One region of the Burkholderia sp. AU33423 genome, then DNA from elsewhere that is predicted to be linked to it. Evidence: riboswitches for the same ligand, from Rfam matches in the RefSeq annotation. Region 1 holds a riboswitch; each other region holds the start of a gene.
What was found. Region 1 has a riboswitch for cobalamin ahead of cobG (precorrin-3B synthase). Riboswitches for the same ligand answer to the same signal wherever they lie in the genome.
Positions count from the first base shown of each region.

Region 1 (5,654 bases):
GACGAAGCGGCCCTGCCGGTCGATCGCGAACATCTCGACGGCTACCGACGGCGGCACGATGTCGCGCGCGACGCGCAGCGCCTGCGCACAGACGAGATCGCCGAGCGGCACGCCGTCGGCGTGCGCGAGCTTCAGCGCTTCCTGGCTCGTGTTCGCGGCGCGCATCTCGGCCTGCAGTGTGTCGCTTGCGCCCGCCTCGGCCGCCCACTGCGCGAGCAGCGGCAGGTCGATGCTCGAATGGCGGCTGTGCAGGTCGAGGTGGCCGGCCGCGAGCTTGCTGAGCTTGCCGAAGCCGCCGCACATCGACAGCCGCGCGACTGGCGCGCGCCGCAGGTGCTTGAGCACCGCGCCCGCGAAATCGCCCATTTCGATCAGCGCCATGTCGGGCAGTTGATAGTGCGCGCGCATCGCGTCCTCGCTCGCGTTGCCGGTGCACGCGGCAATGTGCGCGATGCCGTTCGCGCGGGCGACGTCGATGCCCTGGTGGATCGACGCGATATAGGCCGAGCACGAGAACGGCCGCACGATGCCGGTCGTGCCGAGGATCGACAGCCCGCCGACGATGCCGAGGCGCGGGTTCATCGTCTTCAGTGCGAGCGCTTCGCCGCCTTCGACGCCGATCGTCACGTCGAAGCCGCCCGCATAGCCGTGCTCGGCCGCCAGCGCTTCCAGGTGCGTCGTCATCATCTGGCGCGGCACCGGGTTGATCGCCGGTTCGCCGACCGGCAGCGTCAGCCCCGCGCGCGTGACCGTGCCGACGCCCGGCCCCGCATGAAACCGCACGCCGGGCGCCGCCGCGAGCGCGACGCGCGCGAAGATCAGCGCGCCGTGCGTGACGTCCGGATCGTCGCCGGCATCCTTGATCGTGCCGGCTTCCGCACCGTCGGCGGTGGTACGGCAGAACTCGAGCCGCATCATCACGCGCTGCCCCTTCGGCAACACGATCTCGACCGCGTCGTCCGCCCGGCCCGCGAGCAGCAGCCGCGCGGCGGCGAGCGACGTCGCGGTCGCGCAGCTGCCGGTCGTATAGCCGAAGCGTAGCGGCGCGGGCTGTTCGGGGGTCTCGTCGCGCATCACGCGTCCGTTGCGTTCGTCGTGGCCGACGATGCGGGCGTGTCGGCCACGTCGGGCTTGCGCACGTCGTACAGCGTGACCGGCAACGGTTGTCGCCACGTATCGAAGCGGCCGAGCGGCTCGGCGTGGGCGAGCGACACGCGCGTGAGCGTGCCGCCGTGCGCATCGCGCCATGCGGCGAGCGTCATCTCGCCCTGCAGCGTGACCGCGTTCGCAACCAGCCGGCCGCCGGGCTTCAGCGTTGCCCAGCACGCGTCGAGCACACCCGGCGCGGTCGCCCCGCCGCCGATGAAGATCGCGTCGGGCGCGGCGAGCCCCGCGAGCGCATCGGGGGCGCGGCCCGCGACGAGCTGCAGGCCCGGCACGCCGAGCGCGTCGCGGTTGTGCTCGATGAAGCGCTGCCGCTCCGCATGCGCTTCGATCGCGATCGCCTGGCAGGACGGATGCGCGCGCATCCATTCGATGCCGATCGAGCCGCTGCCGGCGCCGACGTCCCACAGCAGCTCGCCGGGCGCGGGTGCGAGACGCCCGAGCGTCATCGCGCGCAGGTCGCGCTTGGTGAGCTGGCCGTCGTGACGGTACGCATCGTCGGGCAGGCCGGGCGTGAGCGCGCGGCGCGGCGCGTCGGGGCCGGCCAGGCAGTCGAGCGCGACCAGGTTGAGCGCGGCGGTTTCGTCGATGCGCCAGTCCTGCGCGAGCCCGTCGAGACGCCGCTCGAGCGGGCCGCCGAGATGTTCGAACACGCTGATGCGCGTCGGCCCGAAGCCGCGTGCGACGAGTTCGGCCGCAACGGCGGCCGGTGTGCGGCCGTCCGCGCTCAGCACGAACAGGCGGCGCCCGGGCAGCAGGTGACGCGCGAGCGTCGCCAGCGGGCGGCCGACGAGCGAAACCGCGCCGACATCCTGCAGCGCCCAGCCGAGGCGCGCGGCCGCGAGCGACAGCGACGACGGCGCGGGCAGGACGCGCCATTCGTCGGGGGAAAGCTGGCGCGCGAGCGTGGCGCCGACGCCGAACAGCATCGGGTCGCCGCTGGCGAGCACGCAGACGGGCGACGCGCGTCGAGCCAGCACGCCCGCCAGATCGAACGGCGACGGCCACGCTTCGCGCGCGGCCGGCAGCCGCGCGGGCAGCATGTCGAGATGCCGCTTCGCGCCGACGACGAGCGTCGCGTCGAGCAGTGCGCGCCGCGCGCTGCGTCCGAGCCCCGCGTAACCGTCGTCGCCGATGCCCACTACCGTCAGCCACGCCGTCATGCACCCTTCCCCATCGTTCGATTCCCTACCGTGTGTTGCGATGCGCGGCGGCCGGGCCGCCGCGCGTTGATTCGTTGATGATTCTGATCCGCTCCCGCGCCGTGCGTGTCGCCCGCCCGCCGGGGCGATACGGCGACGACGTCAGCCGCGTGGCACCGGGCCAATCAACACCAGCAAGCCAAGGACCATGCCGCCGATCGACGCGATCAGCAGCCAGCCGAGCAGCAGCCACATCAGCGGCCGCGGCCCGCTTGTCCTGTACAGGAACGTGCCGCCCGCCACGATCGGCACGCCGAGGCCGGCGAGCCCGACATTCTTCGGCCACTCGGCCAACGGCGCAAGCGGGATCAGCATGCACGCGAGCAGCATCCAGGCCGGGATGGCCAGCAGGCCCAGCGCGATGCCCATGCCGAACAGCTCCGTCCTGCCGAGTTTCATCGCGGATTCCGGCGGTCGCCGGTCTGGTGTCGAGCCGCCAATCGTACCATTTGCGAGATAGCGAAAAACCGGTTGCAGCCGTGCTGCGACGCGGTTGTGCAACGTATCTCCGATGCCGGATCGTCGCGAAAATCGGGTATCCTACGGCCGTTCGTTCGCCGGTGCCCTTCGGGGCCGAAGAGGGAACACAGGGCGCGCCACGCGCCGCTGTGGCTGCCCCCGCAACTGTAGACAGCGAGCCGATCTCCCCCTCATGCCACTGGTTCCACCGGGAAGGCCGGGAGCCGGCGCCGACCTGTCAGCCAGGAGACCTGCCGGCCAGAAAGTGCGTGCGTGCCAGTCGGCGTCGGGCGGGGTGTACCGATGCGTTGGCCGCGGCGCGACACTGTCCCGGTACCCCGTTGAGTTCCGCCCCCGTTTCGATTCCTGCGTCGCCCATCGTGCGCCCGTCGGCCTGCCCGGGGCTCGTGCGCGTGGTCGCGGCCGCCGACGGCGGACTGTGCCGGATCAAGCTGCCGGGCGGCCGGCTCGATGCGCGCCAGGCACGGGCGATCGCCGCCGCCGCGCGTGCGTTAGGCTCCGGCGCGATCGACGCGACCAATCGCGCGAATCTCCAGCTGCGCGGCATTCGCGACGGCGCGGCCGACGCGCTGACGCGTGCGTTGCTCGAAGCGGGTCTCGGGCCGTCCGTCGACGCCACCTCGAAAGCAGCCGCCGATACGGCGGCGCTCGCCGCGAGCGACGACGTCCGCAACGTGATGCTCAGCCCGCTCGCCGGCCACGACCCTGCCGCGCTCGTCGACAGCCGCGCGCTCGCCGCGCCGCTCTTCGACATGCTGGCGCGCGAGCCGCGTCGCGGCGAGCTATCGCCGAAATTCTCGATCCAGCTCGACGGCGGCGAATCGGTTGCGGCGCTCGATCATCCGCACGACATCTGGCTGGCCGCATGGCGTCGCGGCGACGGCGCGGTGCGCCTCGCGGCCGGGCTGGCGGGTTGCCCGCCGGTCACGCATGGCGACCAACCCGCTTTGGTCGACGTAGCGCCCGATCAAGGTATCGCGCTGGTGCGCGCGCTGCTGCTCGCGTTCCTCGATCTTGCGCCGGCCGACGTCACGCGGATGCGCACCCTGCTTTCAACATGCGGTGAACACGCGCTGCTCGAACGCGCGCAGCACTATGCTCCCTTCCCGCTCGCGGCCGATCCCGCGCTCACCGGCTGGCGCCGCACGCGCACCGACCCGACGCTGCGTTTCGGCGTGCGCCCGTCGCGCGAGGCGACGCGTTGCAACGTCGGCGCCCAATTCGTGCTCGGCCGGCTCGATGCCGCCCAACTGGAACGGCTCGCCGCGCTGGCCGAAAGCGACGGCGACGGCACGCTGTCGATGACGCCATGGCAAGGCGTATTCCTGCATCGCGTATCGCGCGAACGCGCACCGGCCGCGCTCGATGCGCTCGCGTCGCTCGGCCTCGTCTGCGTGTCGTCCGATCCGCTGGCGACGCTCGTCGCGTGCGCCGGCAGCGCGGGCTGCGCGAAGGCGCGCGCCGACACGAAGCACGACGCACTCGCGCTCGCCGCCCGCATCGGCCATGCAGTCGACGTGCACCTGACCGGCTGCGAGCGCCACTGCGCGCTGCCGCATCCCGCGACGCACACGCTCGTCGCGGTTGCGCCCGCGCACTACGACCTTTACCGGCGCGACGCCGCTGCGGGCCTTGGCGCCCCGCTCGCGCGCCATCTGACGATTGACCAGGCCGCGGCCCGACTGACGGACGCGCGGCACAGCCAGGACACCACCGATGCTTGACTACATTCGCGACGGGCAGGAAATCTACCGCCAGTCGTTCGCGACGATCCGCGCCGAGGCCGACCTGTCGCAGGTTCCGCCCGACCTCGAGAAACTCGCGGTGCGCGTGATCCATGCGTGCGGGATGGTCGACGTCGTCTACGACCTGCGCTTCTCGGCCGGCGCCGGCACGGCGGGCCGCACGGCGCTCGCAGCCGGCGCGCCGATCCTGTGCGACGCCAGGATGGTCGCCGAAGGCATTACGCGTGCGCGGCTGCCTGCCGACAACCGCGTGATCTGCACGCTCGGCGAGGCGGAGGTGCCCGATCTCGCGCGGCATCTCGGCAACACGCGTTCGGCCGCCGCGCTCGAGCTGTGGCGTCCGCATCTCGCGGGCAGCGTCGTCGTGATCGGCAATGCGCCGACCGCGCTGTTCCACCTGCTCGACATGATCGACGCCGGCGCGCCGCGCCCCGCGCTGATCCTCGGTTTCCCGGTCGGCTTCATCGGCGCGGCCGAATCGAAGGCGCTCCTCGATGCCGACAGCCGCGGCGTGCCGTACGTCGCCCTGCTCGGCCGGCGCGGCGGCAGCGCGATGGCCGCTGCGGCGGTCAACGCACTCGCGACGGAGGTCGAATGACGACCGCGCGCGGACGCCTGTTCGGGGTCGGTGTCGGCCCCGGCGATCCTGAACTGATGACGATCAAGGCGCTGCGTGTGCTGCAGGCCGCGCCCGTGGTCGCGTATTTCGTCGCGAAGGGCAAGAAAGGCAATGCGTACGGCATCGTCGAAGCGCACCTGCAGGACCGGCAGACGCAACTGCCGCTGGTCTATCCGGTGACGACCGAGGCGCTGCCGCCGCCGCTGTGCTACGAGACGGTGATCGCCGACTTCTACGATACGGCCGCCGAGGTCGTTGCCGCGCATCTCGACGCAGGGCGCGACGTCGCGGTGATCTGCGAAGGCGACCCGTTCTTCTACGGCTCGTACATGTACCTGCACGACCGCCTCGCGCCGCGCTACGACACCGAGGTGATCCCCGGCGTGTGCGCGATGCTCGGCGGCACCGCGGTGCTCGGCCAGCCGCTCGTCTATCGCAACCAGA
Region 1 is NZ_NKFH01000004.1:1,389,344-1,394,997, reverse strand. Features, by position in the region: gene CFB50_RS09170 (cobalt-precorrin-5B (C(1))-methyltransferase) at 1-1,074, opposite strand, end outside; gene cbiE (precorrin-6y C5,15-methyltransferase (decarboxylating) subunit CbiE) at 1,074-2,327, opposite strand; gene CFB50_RS09160 (hypothetical protein) at 2,469-2,765, opposite strand; cobalamin riboswitch at 2,908-3,098, shown strand; gene cobG (precorrin-3B synthase) at 3,206-4,570, shown strand; gene CFB50_RS09150 (precorrin-8X methylmutase) at 4,563-5,189, shown strand; gene CFB50_RS09145 (precorrin-2 C(20)-methyltransferase) at 5,186-5,654, shown strand, end outside.

Region 2 (5,654 bases), on a different contig from region 1:
GTTCATCGGTTCCGCGACGTGGTGGCTGTGCCTGAGCGGTACGACCGCCGCATTGCGCACGAAGATGTCGTTCGCGTTCATGCATGGGCTGTCGCGCGTGTCGGCGGCGGTGATTGCGGTATTCGGCGTGATTCAGGTCGTCGCGGGCGTGCGCGGGGTCATCTAGGTCGAGGTGTCGTGCGCATCGCGTTGCGACCGGATGGCGTCGACCGTCGTCCGGATATGCGCGAGCAACTCGAGCATGGCCGCTTTCCGGAAATACTGGTTCATTCGCGTGCTGACGACGAGATCGGCCGGCAACGCGTCGATCGAACGCTGCACCATCAGCAGATCGTCGGCGAGTTGCGCCAGCGCTGCGCAATCGCGCGTGCCCACCGCGCTCGCGATCTCGTCCGGCCAGAAAACGAACGCGTCGATGCCGCAGCATTCGGCGACGCAATCCGTCTCCAGTGCATCGATCAACGGCATGACCCCCGCGAGACAGGGATCGATCGGAACCGCCTGCGCCTGCTTGCCCATCAGATCGCCGAATTCGATCCAGCGATCCGGGCCGATGCTGATGTCGCCCTTGTGTGGTTTGCCGTTCATGGGTTGATGCTCGAGAGGTTCAGTTTTTATGACGATCACCCCAGCTCGAACGACGTCACCCCGAACACGCGGTCGATCGCAATCGCCGGTGCTTCTTTCGTGTACATCCGTGCGGTTTCGAACACGCTCGTCATGCCGTGCCGTTCCGCCAGCGCGACGGCCGCGGGGTTCGTTTCCGGCACGTCGAGCACGATGACCTCGCCGGGCATGCGCGCCGCCAGCGCGCGAAACAGCCCGGTGGCAATGCCTGCGTCGTCGGCGAACAGCGGGCCGATCTTGCAGCCCGCCTTGCAGCGGCGCACGACACCGTATCCGGCGACACGGCCGCCGTCGACCGTCGCGAGCGCAACGGCATCCGGCTGCGCGATCCAGGTGGACAGGAACCGCTCGCGGGCCGACGGAAAGCACGCGCGATCGTAGGCAAGCAACTGCTCGAACGGCACGTCGGCCGCTGCCACTACGTGCGCGCATCCGATGCCGTCCACGCGCCCCTCATAGCGGATGTTGCGATACGCAAGCGCGAATCCGGACTTCCTGTAGTTCGCCTGCTGGGCCACGACACCATCGAGCCCGATGTTGCGGTCTCCGAGGTAACGCATGCCGTGCTGCCAGGTTCGGATGCCGAAGCCTTTGCCGCGAAACCCGGGTTTCACGATGTAGAGGCCGATGAAGCCGAAGCGTTCGTCATAGGCGACAGCGGAAATGCACGCGACCGGCTCGCCGCGCCAGACGCCGACGAAGAACCCGGCGGGGTCCGCTTCCCTGAAACAATGAGGATCAGGCAGGCCGGGGTTCCAGCCCTCTGCAGCCGCCCATTCGACCGACATCGCTACTTCGTCGGCCGACATGGTGCGCACGATAAAGTCACCGCCTTGGTCCATGGTTCACCCCCAGTCGCCGCGTTCGCGATTGCGCGTTGCAATACCGGCTGCCGAGCCGAAGCAGCCCTGACAGACGATATGTCCCGTTTGGCACCATTCCCGTCAGCGAAAAATCTATGGATGGATGGTTTCGCCGCGATTCAGCATGTCGATGAATTCCCCGATTTTGCGCGCCCGTGTTTCCGGCTTTTTGGCATTCTGTATCCGAAACAGGATGGCATATCGGTTACGGCTGTTCAGTGTTGCGAAAAACTCGCGGGCTTCCGGATTGGCGTCCAAAGCCGCCTGCAGGTCGTCCGGCACGATCGAGTTGCTGGCCGACGTATAGGCAGCCTGCCAGCGGCCGTCCTTTCTGGCTTTCTCGATTTCGCACAAGCCGGGCGGGCGCATTCTGCCTGCGGCGATCAGCGCTTCAGCCCTGTCTGTGTTGAGTTTGGACCAGATGCTTTTTGCGGAGCGCGGGGTGAAGCGTTGCAACCAGTATTGCTCGCTCTCGGCCCGCTTTTGACCATCGATCCAGCCATGGCAGAGGGCGCTTTCCAGCGCCTGTTCGTAGGTGACGGTGCGCTGGCCGGTGCCTTTTTTCGCCAGACGCAGCCATGCTCCGGCCGAAGTGGTGCCGTTTTGCTCTAACCAGTTTTCCCATTCGGCCTGACTGGTAAAGGTTAGCGCGCATTCGGTCATGTCACTGTCCTGAATGGTTGACTACATGTGCGGGGAGGGCGTCCGCAGTCTAACAGTGTTGATACGGACGGCAACGTGCGCGGTGCGACGAAAGACTGGCCGCTCGGTTGCCGTCAGTCCGTCGCCCGGTTTTGGGGTGGCATCACCCGTTTCAAGCATCGGTCGCGCAGGCATCGGATACGCCGTTTCAAATGGGAGGCCTCGCCACCTATCCGGCCAAAGCCTCCCCATCCCCGTCAGAACGTATAACTCACCTTCCCGAACGCCGTCCGCCCAAGCGTGTTGTACCCATACGCGGTCATGTACTGCCGGTCGAACAGATTCGACACCGTCGCCGACACCGTCAGGTGTGAATTGATCCGGTACGACGCGCGCAGGCCCACCGTCAGATACGAAGGCAGATAGGTCGAATTCGCCGGATCGTCGAACGTCGTGCCGCCATAAAGCAGCGACGCCCCCGTGCTCAACGCATGCAGGTGCAGTTCATCCCACGTGTGATCGATGTTGAGGCTGACCGTCTGGCGCGGCCGGCGGTTGAGCCACGAGTCGTTGGTTTCGTCCTGCGGATTCAGGATCCCGACCGCGAGGCTCACCGGCGTCGAGCGGCCGATCGTCCCCTTGTACGACAAGTCGATGCCACGAATATGCGCGCGGCCGATGTTCATCGGCGAGAACGTCGCCGGGTTGTACGCGATCAGGTTGCTGACGCGCGTATCGTAGATCGCGGCCGTGAACGTACCGTACGACGTGTTCGCATCGACCGCAGCCTCGACCGACGTGCTGCGTTCCGGGCTGAGGTTCGGATTGCCGTAGCCGGGGTAGTACAGGTCGTTGAACGACGGCAGCTTGAACGCATTGCCGTACGACACACGCGCCGTGTACACCGGCGTGATCGCCCACGACAGCGCCGCGTTACCCGTATTCACGGATTGCCCGGCGATGATTTCATGACGCCCCGCGAGGAACATCGTCACGCTGCCGAGCGTTGCCGACTGGTGCAGCGAGAACGCGGAATCGTTGCGCGTCGGCACGCCGTTCGGAATGTCGACCGGCAGGAATGCCTGCTCGCGCGTGAAGTCGTATGCGAGCTTGGTTTCGCCCGACAGCGGCAGCCCGAACAGATGGAATCCGCGCGCCTGATGCGTCAGCGACGTCGACGTGCTGATGCGCTGCGAATTGATCTGGTCGGTCGGGATGGTCGGATCGCTCGCGTAGATGAACCCGCGATCGTTCGCATAACCGAACGACTGGTCGAACTGCGTGTCCGGCGTGATATCGAGGTGGAACGCGATACCGGTCGTCAGCTGATGATCGAGCTGGCGGTTCGCAAAGCCGCGGTTGTCGTAGGACAGATCGGACCGGTGATACAGCGCGAACGTCGAGATCGACCAGTTGTCGCGCGCGTAGCCGAGGCGCGCGTCGAGATCCTGCGCGTGGTACGGGTTGCGGCCCGCCTCATGCCCGTACGCGAACGGCCGCGTCGCGTCGATGCCGGCCGTGTTGTACGAGTGCAGGCCGAGCGAGTAGGTGAGCCCGCCGAGCGCGGCGAGCGGCCCGGTCGACGGCACCGTGCCCGACGTGCGCAGCTGCGTGTCGAACGTCTTGTTCGACCCGCCGCCGAACGACACGGTGGTCTGGTTCGGCTGGTTGGCCGCGCGGCGCGTGAAGAGCTGCACGACGCCGCCCATCGCATTGGCGCCGAACGACGCGGCGGCCGGCCCCGAGATCACTTCGACACGTTCGAACGCTTCGGTCGGCAGGTCCGCCCACGGCGCGATGCCGGTGGTCGGCGAGCCGATCCGGATGCCGTCGATGAACACGGCGACCTGGCTGGCCGACGAGCCGCGGATGCTGACCGACGCGGACGAGCCGGGCCCGCCGTTCTGCGAGACGGTCACGCCGGGCAGCGTTGCGAGCGCCTGCGTGATGCTCGGGTCGCTCGGCGACAACCGGTCGAGATCGGTGCGCGTGAGCACCTGGGTCGTCGCATAGCGCTGGTCGAACGACTCGGGCAGGCGGCGTGTGTCGGTCACGTTGATCGTCTGCAGGTCGGCGCCTTCGGCGGCCGGGGCCGGTTGCGCAACCGAGGTGTCGCCGGCTGCGTGGGCGAGCGGCGAGAGAAGCGCGGTCGCGGCGGACGTGGCAAGGAGGTGTCGAATCTTCATGAGGCTGTCGTTGTGGTCGGGCTGCGCATGCGTCGATCGTGGGCGGGCGGCGGGCAGCGCCGGTTTTGTTATCGGTGAGCGGGTTATCGCGCGACCGGGCCGAGCGGGCCGCGGTCGCGAGCATCGGCGCGGCACATGCCGGCGGACGCGATCAATACGGAGCGGCGCGCGCGAGCAGGCGGGCCGTGCATGCCGGCGGCGTGCCGGCGCGACGCTTCCGGTGAGGAAGCGGATGCGGTAACAGTGGACATCGGGCGGATCCTGAGGTCGGGCCGTCCATGCAACGGGCGACCGCCAATAGCGGTGCCTGGCGCGCCGGGACACCCCGCCCGGTGCGGCTGCTTGGACCTCGGGTCGATGGCAGGTCTCCTGGCTCGCGGGTCGTCATTCGTGCCGGCCTTCCCGGTTTCCCAGTGGCATGCAGTGGCACGGATTCGCCGCTCACAGTTGCGGGGGCAGCCGCAGACTCGAGGCGCGGCCTCTCCTGCGTTCCCTTTTGATCCCATCCCTGGGAACGATCAGCGCGCAAGGGTAATGGCGTGCGCTCCGGCGCGTCAATTGTCGGGCCGTGCGGGGATGCGAAAAAACGTCATCGGCGCGCAAAAACTTTCGAAATCCTTTCCTTCATGCGTCGATGGCGCGTTTCATGTCTGACGAAATGGCGTGGTTTGCTGCCATGCAATCGCGCCGAAACCGGCTCGGGGCGACACCCGTCCACCTGACGAACGCGCGACGGAATGCTTCCTCGCCGCCGAACCCGAGATGCGCGGCGATCCGTGCGACCGGCCAGTCCGACTCGCGCAGGCAGCGTTGCGCGGCCTCGGCGAGACACTGCTCCCGCAGCACGTGATAACCGCTGCCTTCGGCGACCAGCCGCCGCCGCAACGTCGCCTCGCTGACGCCGAGCCACGCGGCCAGCTCGGCGAGTGCCGGCAACGCCTGCTCGTGCGCGAGCGCCGCATCGAGAAAGCCACGCACCTGCTGCGCCCACGACACGACGGCCGGCGCCGCATCGATCAGGCGAAACGGAAAATCGACGAGAAACGCGTCGAGCTCGGCCGGCTGCCGGGTCACGCGGCACGCGAGCCGTGCGGCATCGAACGCGAAGCCGTAGGTCTGACGGCCGACCTCGACGGGCGCGTTGAACAACCCGAGCAGCGGCATCGCGTCGTCGCGGCGCGGATGGCCGAGCCAGACGTCGGTCGGCCGCAGCGGCTGCCCGATCAGCCAGCCGAACAGCTGCAGATAGCAGAACAACCCCGTCAGGTCGACGAGGCACGCGGCCGGGCTGCGTGTGCGGCGCAGCGAATCCATCCGGAACGTCGCGCGCCCGTCG
Region 2 is NZ_NKFH01000007.1:1,757,676-1,763,329, reverse strand. Features, by position in the region: gene CFB50_RS26490 (LysE family translocator) at 1-166, shown strand, start outside; gene CFB50_RS26485 (DUF6331 family protein) at 163-588, opposite strand; gene CFB50_RS26480 (GNAT family N-acetyltransferase) at 624-1,469, opposite strand; gene CFB50_RS26475 (YdeI/OmpD-associated family protein) at 1,584-2,153, opposite strand; gene CFB50_RS26470 (TonB-dependent receptor domain-containing protein) at 2,390-4,318, opposite strand; cobalamin riboswitch at 4,661-4,853, opposite strand; gene CFB50_RS26465 (AraC family transcriptional regulator) at 4,943-5,654, opposite strand, start outside.
Region 2: another riboswitch for cobalamin. It lies ahead of CFB50_RS26470 (TonB-dependent receptor domain-containing protein); the one in region 1 lies ahead of cobG (precorrin-3B synthase).

Region 3 (5,654 bases), on a different contig from region 1:
TGGTAGATCGGCTTGATCGCGGCGGCCAATGGCTTGCGGTCCTTCCAGCTCGCCAGATTCAGCGAATTGCGGATCAGATGCACGATGCAGGTCTGGATCTGGGCGGCCGGATAGACCGCCTCGATCGCTTCGGGAAAGCCGCGCAAACCGTCGACCACCGCGATCAGGATGTCGTGCAAACCGCGGTTCTTCAGCTCGTTGAAGACCTTCAGCCAGAACTTGGCGCCTTCGGTTTGCTCGATCCACAAACCCAGTACTTCCTTGCGGCCGTCGGCGCGGATGCCCAGCGCCAGATAGACCGCTTTGTTCTTGACCGTGCCTTCGTCGCGTATCTTCAGTCGCAGCGCGTCAAAGTACACGATCGGATACATGGCCTCGAGCGGGCGTTGCTGCCATTGCTCGACGTCGGCCAGCACCTCGTCGGTGACTGTCGAAATTAGGTCGGGCGACACCTGCAGTCCGTACAGTTCCAGCAGATGGCCCTGAATCTCGCGCACGCTCATGCCGCGCGCATACATGCTGATGACGTGGTCGTCGAAGCCAGGCAGCCGGCGTTGATACTTGCCGACCAATTGCGGCTCGAACGTCGCCTGCCGATCGCGCGGAATATCCAGCTTCAGCTCGCCGTTGGGCGTCAGGACCGTCTTGGGGCTGGTGCCGTTGCGGTGGTTGCCGGCCTTGCCTTGCTCGGCCTCGGCTTCGAGATGGTGGCTCAACTCGGCTGCAAGCATGCGCTCGGCCAGCTGCTTCTTGAGCTGGCCGGCCAGGCCCGATTCGCCCAGGATCGACTCGGCGTCCTTGCTCTGTACCTGGGCAAGCAGTTGATCGATTAGCTCATCGGGGAACAGCTTCGGCGCCTTCGGGTTCTTGCTCTTCTTGGTCACTGTTACATCGGTCATAGGACGTTATTTCCGTTATCGTCTCATGACCTCGGCACACTAAAAATCTGACAGGCTCCGAATTTTCTACGGCGGGTGGCCGGCTCCTGCCGGCCCCCGCCGCATCACCGCTTACGCCACCGACCGGAACAGCCAATAGAGCCCGCCGGCAAGCACGATCGACGCCGGCAGCGTCAGCACCCACGCCAGCACGAGGCTGCGCACCGTGCCCCACTGCAAGCCCGATCCGTTCGCCGCCATCGTGCCCGCGACGCCCGACGACAACACGTGCGTCGTCGACACCGGCAATCCGTACACGTCGGCCGCGCCGATCGTGAGCATCGCGACGAGTTCGGCCGACGCGCCCTGTCCGTACGTCAGATGCTGCTTGCCGATTTTCTCGCCCACGGTCACGACGATCCGCTTCCAGCCCACCATCGTGCCGAGGCCCAGTGCGATCGCGACCGCAACCTTCACCCACGTCGGGATGAACTTGGTCGCGTGGTCGAGCTGCTTGCGATAGTTGTCGATCGCGAGCTTGTCGTCGGCGGCGAACGCGGGCTGACCGGACTTCTCGATCAGGCGGATGGCTTCGGACACCAGATACATCGTATTGCGCACGTTGTCGACGTCACGTTGCGGCACGGCCGCCATCGAGCCCGATGCACCGACCGCGGTCGCGAGCGACGCGGATAACTGCTGCACGGCGGGGATCACGGCAGGCGTCAGTTCGCGATGCTGTACGTAAAGCTCGACGTCGGCACGCGGGTTCGCGGACGGTGCAACGCCGTTCGTGTACTTCCCGAACGTCGCGGCTGCCTGGTTCGCGACCGCCACGAAGGTCTGTGTCTCGGCCGGCGTGACGGCCTTGTTCAGCGCATAGGCGGTCGGCACCGTGCCGATCAGGATCAGCATGATGAGTCCCATCCCTTTCTGCCCGTCGTTCGAGCCGTGCGCGAACGACACGCCCGTGCAGGTCAGGATCAACAGGCAACGAATCCAGAACGGCGGCGGCTGGTCCTTCGGCGGCTCCTTGTACAGCTCCGGAATCCGCACGAGGGTTTTCAGCACGAGCAGCAGCAGCGCCGCGCACAGGAAGCCGACGAACGGCGAGAGCAGCAGCGACTTGCCGACGCCGAGCGCCTGGCCCCAGTCGACGCCGCTCGTGCCGGACGGCCCGTGCATCAGCTGGTTCATCAGCCCGACGCCGATGATCGACCCGATCAGCGTATGCGAGCTCGACGACGGCAACCCGAAATACCAGGTCGCGAGGTTCCATACGATCGCGGCGATCAGCAGCGCGAACACCATCGCGAAGCCCGCACCGCTGCCGACCTGCAGGATCAGCTCGACCGGCAGCAGTTGCAGGATGCCGAACGCGACGGCGCCGCTCGAGATCATCACGCCGAGGAAGTTCCACAGGCCGGACCAGATCACCGCGACGTTCGGTGTCAGCGAGTGCGTATAGATCACGGTCGCCACCGCGTTCGCGGTGTCGTGGAAACCGTTGACGAATTCGAAGCCGAGCGCGATCAGCAGCGCGGCGCCGAGCATCAGGTACGGGAACAGCGATCCTTCGCGCATCGGCGACAGATCGTCGATCAGGTGCGTGGCGATATAGACCGCACCGATCGCGAGCACCAGCAGGAAGACGGCATAGCCGAGCTGCTTGGTACGCTCGACGGAACCCGAATTGCTCGGGGCAGACGAAGCAGGCTGATTCATGACGGTATCTCGTAAGGGAACCGCGACCGATCCTAGCTTCGGCTAGCAGTCAGTTTGATGACAGCAGGGACAACGGGCGGCGTGTCTTACAGCGATGTAAGGTGAACATCGCCAGGCAATTGCAATACGACGCGACACGTCGGCTTGTGTCGTGGTCGATATCGCGAACGCAACATGGCAGGCGGCTACGTCGCAGTGTCGCGCCGATCGTCGTCGGCGATCAACGTCCATCCGTGCGGCGCCGCAGCGAATGTCGTGCACGACAGCGGTGCGACGTCGATGCGGGTTGCCGCGCCGGGATCCAGTCGCATGGCATGTGCGACGGCCGCGCGAACGATCGGCGCATGCGTGATGGCGACGATGTCGCGGCCGTGTTGCAGCGCGTTCAACCATGTGCCGACGCGGCGCATCGCTGCATCGAACGATTCGCCGCCGTGCGGCGACGCGCAGGGATTGCCGATCCACGCGCCCACTTCGTCAGGCATGTCGCGCGCGAGGTCGTGCAGCCGCTTGCCGCGCCAGTTCCGGTAGTCGATGTCGCGCAGCGCGTCATCGATGTCGGCATGCAGGCCGAGCGCATCGGCGGTCTGCACCGCACAGCGGGCCGGGCTGCACAGCACGAGCGCGCCGGTCACGCGTGCCCACCGATCGTGCAGCGCCGCGGCGTCGGCGAGCCCGTGCGCGTCGAGCGGGTCGTCGTCGGGAAACGTACCGGTGCGCATTGCCCGGGTCGAGGCGTGTGCGATCAGGCGCAGCGAGGCATGCATGTTCATGTCGATTTTCGGATGGGCCGGGACGAGTGAATTCGATCACCTGCCGCCGCTTCAATACGCGAACGTTCGCGCGTACAATTCGCCCGATACGAAACGCGGAAGCCGGTGCAATCCCGGCGCGGTCGCGCCACTGTAACCGGTGATCCATGATCCCGGAAGCCAGACCTGCCTTCGTACCCATCCAACATTTGTCGGGGCGCGATTCCCCCTGAGGTGCATCCATGAGCGAAGCAGTGCTGAAGCCGGCGGTCGTGCCGGCACCCATCCCCGTCCGTGAACTGTTGCCGTGGGCCGTGTTCGTCGGCTTGATCCTGTTGCTCGCGCTGTACTTCGTCGGTGCGGAACAAGGGGCGACGTCGCTCGTGCCGGGCATGTATGTCCACGAGTTCGTCCACGACGGCCGCCATCTGCTCGGCTTCCCCTGCCACTGACGCGGAGTTCACGATGGTCGGAAAGCTGCTCATGCGCGGGATGCTCGCAGGCATCGCCGCAGGCCTCCTCACGTTCGGTTTCGCGAAAATCGTCGGCGAACCGCAAGTCGATCAGGCAATCTCCTTCGAAGAAAAAGCCGAAGCCGCCCGAGGCGAAGCACCGGAACCTGAACTGGTCAGCCGCCACACGCAAGCCGGCCTCGGTCTGCTGACGGGCGTCGTGACCTACGGCGCGGCATTCGGCGGGCTGTTCTCGCTGGTCTTTGCGTATGCGTATGGCCGAGGCAGCCGTCTCCCGGCACGGCCGCTGGCTGCGTGGCTTGCGCTGGCGTCGTTCGTCGCGCTCGTGATCGTGCCGAACATCAAGTACCCGGCCAATCCGCCGTCGGTCGGAGACCCCGACACGATCGGCTATCGCACGGGGTTGTTCTTCCTGATGATCACGATCTCGGTCGCGACGATGGTGTTCTCGGTCAGCGTGCGCCGCCATCTGCTGGCGAAGCTCGGGCAGTGGAACGCGTCGATCGTCGCCGGGCTCGTGTTCGTCGCGATCATCGCGGCCGTGCAGATCGGGCTGCCGTCGGTCAGCGAGTTGCCGGCCGATTTCCCGGCGGCGTTGCTGTGGAAGTTCCGCGTGGCGGCCATCGGCATGCAGGCGATCATGTGGACGACGATCGGCCTGCTGTTCGGCGCATGGGTCGAGCGTACCGAACGCATCGGCATGCGCGCCGCCTGACGCGCATTGCTACGGGGCGCGCCTAGCGCAGCATGCGCGGCGCGCTCCACGTCGATTCGCGTGCCAGCGCGACGAACGCGGCCAGATAGTCGATCGACGAGGCCGCGCTGCGCGGCTGCCGCTGCGCCGCGCGCAGTGGGGCGAGTACCTGAAGTGGGCGGTCGAATCGTTCCGCATCACCGCGAACGGCGTGCAGGAATCCGAACGAAATAGGGCCGGCGTGTACGACATTCATTCGCCGAACATCCCGACGCAGGCGCACATCGTCGGCCTGATGAAGAAGGCGGCCGAGCGGATTCCGGCGGAACGCCTGTGGGTGAACCCGGACTGCGGCCTGAAGACGCGCCAGTGGGCGGAAGTGATTCCGGCGCTGACGAACATGGTCGCCGCCGCGAAGACGCTGCGCAACCAGGTGCACTGATCGGGGCGCGGTGCGGAAAACAGGAAGGGCGGCCAGACGGCCGCCCCCAGATGTACGAGCACCGGGCGGGCGAAGCTGCCGGGCCGGTGCGCGTGTGCGTCAAGCCGTGCGTGCTGCGCGCGGCAACGTGTCGGCCGTCTTGCGGGGCGCGCCCGCATCGTCGATGCTCACGCGGCGCGAGATCAGCCACACGCACAGCGACGACACGATCGCGGCGCTCGTGTACTGGAGCGCGAGCGGCCACCATTGCGGCGCGGTGTTCTGCGCGATGATGGTCGCGACGAGCGGCGTGAGGCCGCCGGCGAGCGCGCCGCACACCTGGTACGCGATCGAGATCGCCGTGTAGCGGATGCGCGCGACGAAGATGCCGCTGACGAAGCCCGCGACCACCGAGTAGTAGCCGGATTCCGCGAGCGTCGCGAGGCCGACGCCGACCGTGATCGACAGCGGCGTGCCCATGTGTACGAGCGGCAGCATGACGAACGGGACGATCGCGGCCCATGCGCCGGTGATCAGCAGCACGCGCGTGGTGCCGAAGCGCTGTGCGAGGAACGCGGCCGCGAGCTGCACGACGAACTGCAGCACGGCGACGATCGTCATGCAATGCAGCACCATCGACCGGTCGAGCGACAGGAACTGCGTCGCGTAGCTGATCATGAAGATGTTGCTGAAATACACGCCGGCGATGCC
Region 3 is NZ_NKFH01000007.1:2,843,200-2,848,853, reverse strand. Features, by position in the region: gene CFB50_RS31280 (IS256 family transposase) at 1-899, opposite strand, end outside; gene CFB50_RS31275 (inorganic phosphate transporter) at 1,011-2,603, opposite strand; gene CFB50_RS31270 (histidine phosphatase family protein) at 2,789-3,376, opposite strand; cobalamin riboswitch at 3,426-3,563, shown strand; gene CFB50_RS31265 (CbtB domain-containing protein) at 3,598-3,807, shown strand; gene CFB50_RS31260 (CbtA family protein) at 3,821-4,543, shown strand; partial or broken gene CFB50_RS31255 (5-methyltetrahydropteroyltriglutamate--homocysteine S-methyltransferase) at 4,632-4,964, shown strand; gene CFB50_RS31250 (MFS transporter) at 5,064-5,654, opposite strand, start outside.
Region 3: another riboswitch for cobalamin. It lies ahead of CFB50_RS31265 (CbtB domain-containing protein); the one in region 1 lies ahead of cobG (precorrin-3B synthase).

Region 4 (5,654 bases), on a different contig from region 1:
GCAATCGCTGCGTAACCTGCGGCGCACCGGCGTGGTCTACCGGCCGCTTGCCGATCACGCACCGGTCGTCGAGACCGGCCTCGTGTGGCGCACCGGTGACGTGAGCCCTGTGCTGGCCGGCTTCATCGACGTCGTGCGCGCGCAGGGCCTCGCCACGTGACGTGAACGATGACGCGCCGGTGTCGTCCAACGCGCGGTGCTGCGCGTTTGCGACGGCCGTACCGCATTCGAAAACTTCTTCGCTAACCCATGATCATTCACCCGAATTTCGACCCCGTTGCGATCCATCTCGGGCCGCTGGCCGTGCGCTGGTACGGGCTCATGTATCTCGTCGGCTTCATCGCGGCGATCGTCGTCGGCCGGATCCGGCTGAAGCTGCCGCACGTCGCGGCGCAAGGCTGGACCGCGAAGGACATCGACGACATGATGTTCTACGGTGTGCTCGGCACCGTGCTCGGCGGCCGGCTCGGCTATGTGCTGTTCTACAAGGCCGATTTCTACTTCTCGCATCCGCTCGACGTATTCAAGGTGTGGGAGGGCGGCATGTCGTTTCACGGCGGTTTCCTCGGCGTGACGCTCGCGATGATGCTGTTCGCGTGGCAGCGCAAGCGTCACTGGCTGCAGGTCACCGATTTCGTCGCGCCGATGGTGCCGACCGGGCTCGCGGCCGGCCGGCTCGGCAACTTCATCAACGGTGAGCTGTGGGGCCGCGTGACCGATCCTTCGGCACCGTGGGCGATGCTGTTCCCGGGCGCGATGCGCGACGATGCGGCATGGTTGCCGAAGCATCCGGAGCTCGTCGAGAAGTGGCATCTTGCCGACGTGTTCATGCAATACCAGATGCTGCCGCGCCATCCGTCGCAGCTCTATGAAATCGCGCTCGAAGGCATCGCGCTGTTCTTCGCGCTGTTCTTCTTCGCGCGCAAGTCGCGGCCGATGGGTGCCGTGTCCGCGCTGTTCCTGATCGGCTATGGCCTCGCACGCTTCACGGTCGAGTTCGCGCGCGAGCCCGACGACTTCCTCGGCCTGCTCGCGCTCGGCCTGTCGATGGGGCAGTGGCTGTCGCTGCCGATGATCCTCGCGGGCGTCGCGCTGATGGTCTGGGCGTATCGCCGCCGCGCGGCGAATGCCGCGGCGTGATGCGATGCCGATGCACGTGCGATCGGCGCGTGCATCGGGACCATGCAGGTAAACAAAACGCCGGCCCTCGGGCCGGCGTTTTTCATTTCGGACTGCCGTGCGCTGCGCGTTACTTCATCTGCACGGAGCCGTTGACGGTGACCGACACGGTGGCCTTGCCGCCTTCGACCGCGATCGGTGCGCTCATCTTCGCGCTGTCCATCGGCGCCGCGGCCATCGCCATCATGCGCGGGTACGGCTGTACGTTGCGGCCGCCGCCGACGTTCACGTCGCGGATCGTGTAGCTGCCGTAACCGAATGCTTTCGCGGCTTCATCGGCCCGGGCGCGGAACGACTTGATCGCTTCGGTCGTCAGCTTTTGCTCGGCCGCGCGCTGCGCTTCGGGCGACAGCGAGAACTCGACGTTCGCGACCTGCATCAGGTTCGACAACTGGCCCGCAAGCTTCGACGCGGCAGCGAAATCGCGTGATTCGAGCGCCACTTCAGTACGACCGCGCCATGCGGAGATCTTGCCGTCACGATCGGTGCTCGGGTACACGGAGAATGCGCCCGTGTGCGCGGTGACGCCCGATATGCCCTTTGCCTGCGACAGCGCTGCATCGGCGCGCTGGTTCAATTGCGCGGTGAGGCTGCCCGGATCCTTGGCCTGCTGCTCGTAGAACAGCGTGATGTGGATGATGTCCTGCGGCACGTCCGCGCTGGCCTGCGACGACAGCGACAGCACGCCTGCCGGCTCCGGAAAGTGCGGGTTCGCGGTTTGCGCGTGCGCGGCGGTCGACGCGAGCGTCAGCGCGACGGGAACGGCGGCGGCAAGGGCGAGCGACAGCGCGAGTGCGGATTTCTTGGTCATTGTTGGACTCCTTGTGCGAGGGCGTGCACGCGGATTGCGCGTGCACGACGCGGGCGTACCGCGCGACGAAAAAACGACAGCCGGCCTGATCGGCCGACAGCGGTTGCTTAGGCCGCGCGACAGTGCCGCGAGTTCCGTGCCGGCGGCGCGTACTGACCAGATTTGACCTTTGGCGCGCGCCTACTTCATCAGCTTTTCGGTGATGAAGCGCCATTCGGCGCGCGTGACCGGCGTGATCGACAGCCGATTGCCGCGCGCGAGCACGCGCATGTCGGCGAGTTCGTCGTGTTCGCGCAGCGCCGCGAGCGGCACGAGCGGCGACTTCTTCACGAAGCGCACGTCGACGAGCAGCCAGCGCGGTGCTTCCTGAGTCGACTTCGGGTCGTAATAGGGGCTTTTCGGATCGAACTGCGTGGGGTCGGGGTAGGGCGTCGACGACACTTCGGCGAGACCCGCGATGCCCGGCTCGGGGCAGCTCGAGTGATAGAACAGCACGCCGTCGCCGATCTTCATCGTGTCGCGCATGAAATTGCGCGCCTGATAGTTGCGCACGCCGGTCCACGGCAGCGAGCGCTGCGGTGCGTTGGCGAGATCGTCGATGCTTGCTTCGTCCGGTTCGGACTTCATCAGCCAGTATTGCATGGATCGTGATCGACGCAGAAAGGGCTGTTGCAAAAGGAAACGGCATCGGGAGTTCCCGATGCCGTTGGATAGGCCCCCGCCTTGGCCGCTAGGCCGGCATCCTGAACCTGAGGTTCAGAATTGGTCGCAGTTAGCAGCACTTCGGGTACATCAGACAGAGTGACGCGCGCGCCCGTGCTACAAATTTCCGCAACCGTGCACATGGCATTGGTTCAAGGAATATATGACCTTGGCGAACCAGGCAGGGAAGCTGACTGAACTGTGATTCGATGCGCCAATTTGACCACCGTTGATCGCCGAGATCAAGGGGAATCGACGCATCGATTAAAACGTTACTGCGTCTCGTGCTGTGCGAGCACCGCGCCGAGCTGTTCGTTCATCTGGTGCATTGTACGACGGATTTCCTCCGCCGGAAATGCTTCACCGTGCCGCACGCTCGTTTGCAGTCGCAGCAATTCGGACGCCAGCGACAGCGCCGCCATCACGGCGATGCGATCGGTGCCGCGTACCGAGCTGTTCGAGCGGATTTTCGACATTTCGGCGTCGACGCGCGCGACCGCTTCGAGCAGCGCCGCTTCGGTCTCGGCCGAGCAGGCGAGCCGATAGGCCTGACCGAGAATCGAGACTTCGATCTGCTTGGTGCTCATGCATGTTCTCCGTGGCTGGCCGCGTCATCGCCATCCGTACGCGCCTGCGCATCCAGCAGGTCGAGCTGGTTGTCGGCTTGCTCCACACTTTTCGAGCGCGGCAGCTTTTCGAGAATCGCGTTCAGTTTCACCTGGGCGTCGTCGATCTTTGCCGACAGCGTGTCACGCTCGGCCGCAAGTGCATCGCGTTCGTCGCGCAGTTGCGCGAGTTCCGCGCGGACAGTGTCCGCATCCGCGCGCAATTGCGCGACCTGCTCCTCGAGCGCGAGCCGTTCCGAGTGATAGCGCTTGTTCAGCGAAATCAGACGGCCAATATTTTGAGATAGGGTTTCGAGTTCGTTGAGCATTTGCTGCGTCCTCTAAAGACCCAGCATTTTAGCGCGGAATAACGCGCAATCCGACATCTGTAACGTTTCCAGTCGTAACACCCCTGCTTCTTGCCGCGAATCAGCGCGTCCCGTGCGTGTCCGGACGCTTCCTTGACGCTCGCGCGACCCGCTCCTAAACTGGCGCCGCCTCGGTGCTCGCGCGTGGAACGCGCGGTTAAACGGGAAGCAGGGCGCGGGCGCCGGAAGCCCGCCAACCTGCGCTGCCCCCGCAACGGTAAGCGGCCGCGTCTCGTGACGCAGGCCGGCTCGGGCGCGTTTCGCGTGCAGGTCCTGCATGCGGACGCGGGCCACTGCGCGTGATCGCGCGGGAAGGCGAGCCGGACCGCCGCCAGCCCGGATACCGGCCGAGACGGGGAGCCCGCACGGGCTTCGTGACGCGCGGCCTGCGGGGAGGCGGGGCGCGCAATGCTTCACGGAATCTTCTTCGATGCTGACCCCAATCGTCCGCGCGGCGCTCACGTCACGACCGGCCCGCTGCCGCAAGCGGGTGCGCCGCACGTCGTGTGCGGCGCCGTGCGCGGCATGAGCGCCGCGCGCGCCACCGCGATCTGGACCGCGCTGGCTGCGGCGGTCGCGTTGCTGTTCGTCGCGTCGCTGTCGATCGGCAGCGTGCCGATGTCGCCATGGCAGGCGCTCGCGTCGCTCGTGCCGCATGGCGGCGACGCGCTGTTCGCCGATATCGTCCGCACGCTGCGCCTGCCGCGCGCGCTCGCGGGCTTCGCGTGCGGCGCGCTGCTCGCGCTGGCCGGTGCACTGTTGCAGGTACTGTTGCGCAATCCGCTCGCGGAGCCGTACGTGCTCGGCGTGTCGGGTGGCGCGGCCGGCTTCGCGCTCGTCGCGATGATCGCGGGTGGCGCGTGGTGGCTCGTCGATGCGTCGGCGTTCGCCGGCTCGCTCGTGTCGGTCGCGCTCGTGCTCGGTCTCGCGCGCCGCGAGCTGTGGCGCGGCGAATCGCGCGATGCGTCGCCGCGGTTGCTGCTCACGGGCGTCGTGATCGCGGCAGGGTGGGGCGCACTCGTCACGCTGCTGCTGTCGCTCGCGCCCGATGCACGGCTGCGCGGGATCATCTTCTGGCTGACCGGCGACCTGAACGGCGTGACTGCGCCGTGGTTCGCGTGGGGGGCGCTGTTGGTGGCCGCCTGCGTCGCGCTGCCGGCCGCGCCGCAACTGAACGTGCTGCTGCGCGGCGACGCGACCGCGCTCGCGCTCGGCGTGCCCGTTGCGCGCCTGCGCGTGCGGATCTATCTCGTCGCGTCGCTGGCCGCCGCGGCAGCGGTGACGACGGCCGGCACGATCGGCTTCGTCGGCCTCGTCGTGCCGCACGCGCTGCGGCTCGCCTTCGGCAATGACCAGCGAATGCTGCTGCCGGCCGCGATGCTCGCGGGCGGCGGCGGCGTGATGGCGGCCGACCTGCTCGCACGCACGGTGATCGCGCCCGCGCAACTGCCGGTCGGCGTGATGACCGCGCTGATCGGCGTGCCGGTGTTCCTGTGGATGTTGTTGAGGAGGCCGATGCGATGACGGGGGCCGCACTGCACGCCACGGCCGGCGACATGAACTACGCGGCCGTCGGCCTGACGCTGAAGGCCGGCGCGCGTACGCTGCTCGACGGCTTCACCCAGGTGTTTCGTCCCGGCGAGATCTGGTGTGTCGCCGGGCCGAACGGCGCGGGCAAGACGACGCTGCTCGCGACCCTCGCGGGGCTGCAGCCGCCGGCCGGCGGACACGTCGAGGTCGACGGCCGGCCGCTTGCCGCGTGGCCACCCGAGCAGCTTGCGCAGCGTCGCGCGCTGATGCCGCAGCAACTGCACGACGCATTCAGCGCGACAGTGTTCGACACGGCGCTGCTCAACCGCTTTCCGTATCTCGGCGGCTGGGGCTGGGAGCGCGACGGCGACCGCGCGGCCGCGCGCGATGCGCTGGCGACATTCGACCTGACCGCGCTCGCGTCGCGTGACGTGCTGTCGCTGTCGGGCGGCGAGCGGC
Region 4 is NZ_NKFH01000005.1:245,738-251,391, reverse strand. Features, by position in the region: gene CFB50_RS13635 (LysR substrate-binding domain-containing protein) at 1-160, shown strand, start outside; gene lgt (prolipoprotein diacylglyceryl transferase) at 250-1,140, shown strand; gene CFB50_RS13625 (SIMPL domain-containing protein) at 1,250-1,990, opposite strand; gene CFB50_RS13620 (EVE domain-containing protein) at 2,171-2,632, opposite strand; RNA gene ssrS (6S RNA) at 2,702-2,883, opposite strand; gene CFB50_RS13610 (cell division protein ZapA) at 2,965-3,279, opposite strand; gene CFB50_RS13605 (ATPase) at 3,276-3,626, opposite strand; cobalamin riboswitch at 3,781-4,031, shown strand; gene CFB50_RS13600 (FecCD family ABC transporter permease) at 4,074-5,189, shown strand; gene CFB50_RS13595 (ABC transporter ATP-binding protein) at 5,186-5,654, shown strand, end outside.
Region 4: another riboswitch for cobalamin. It lies ahead of CFB50_RS13600 (FecCD family ABC transporter permease); the one in region 1 lies ahead of cobG (precorrin-3B synthase).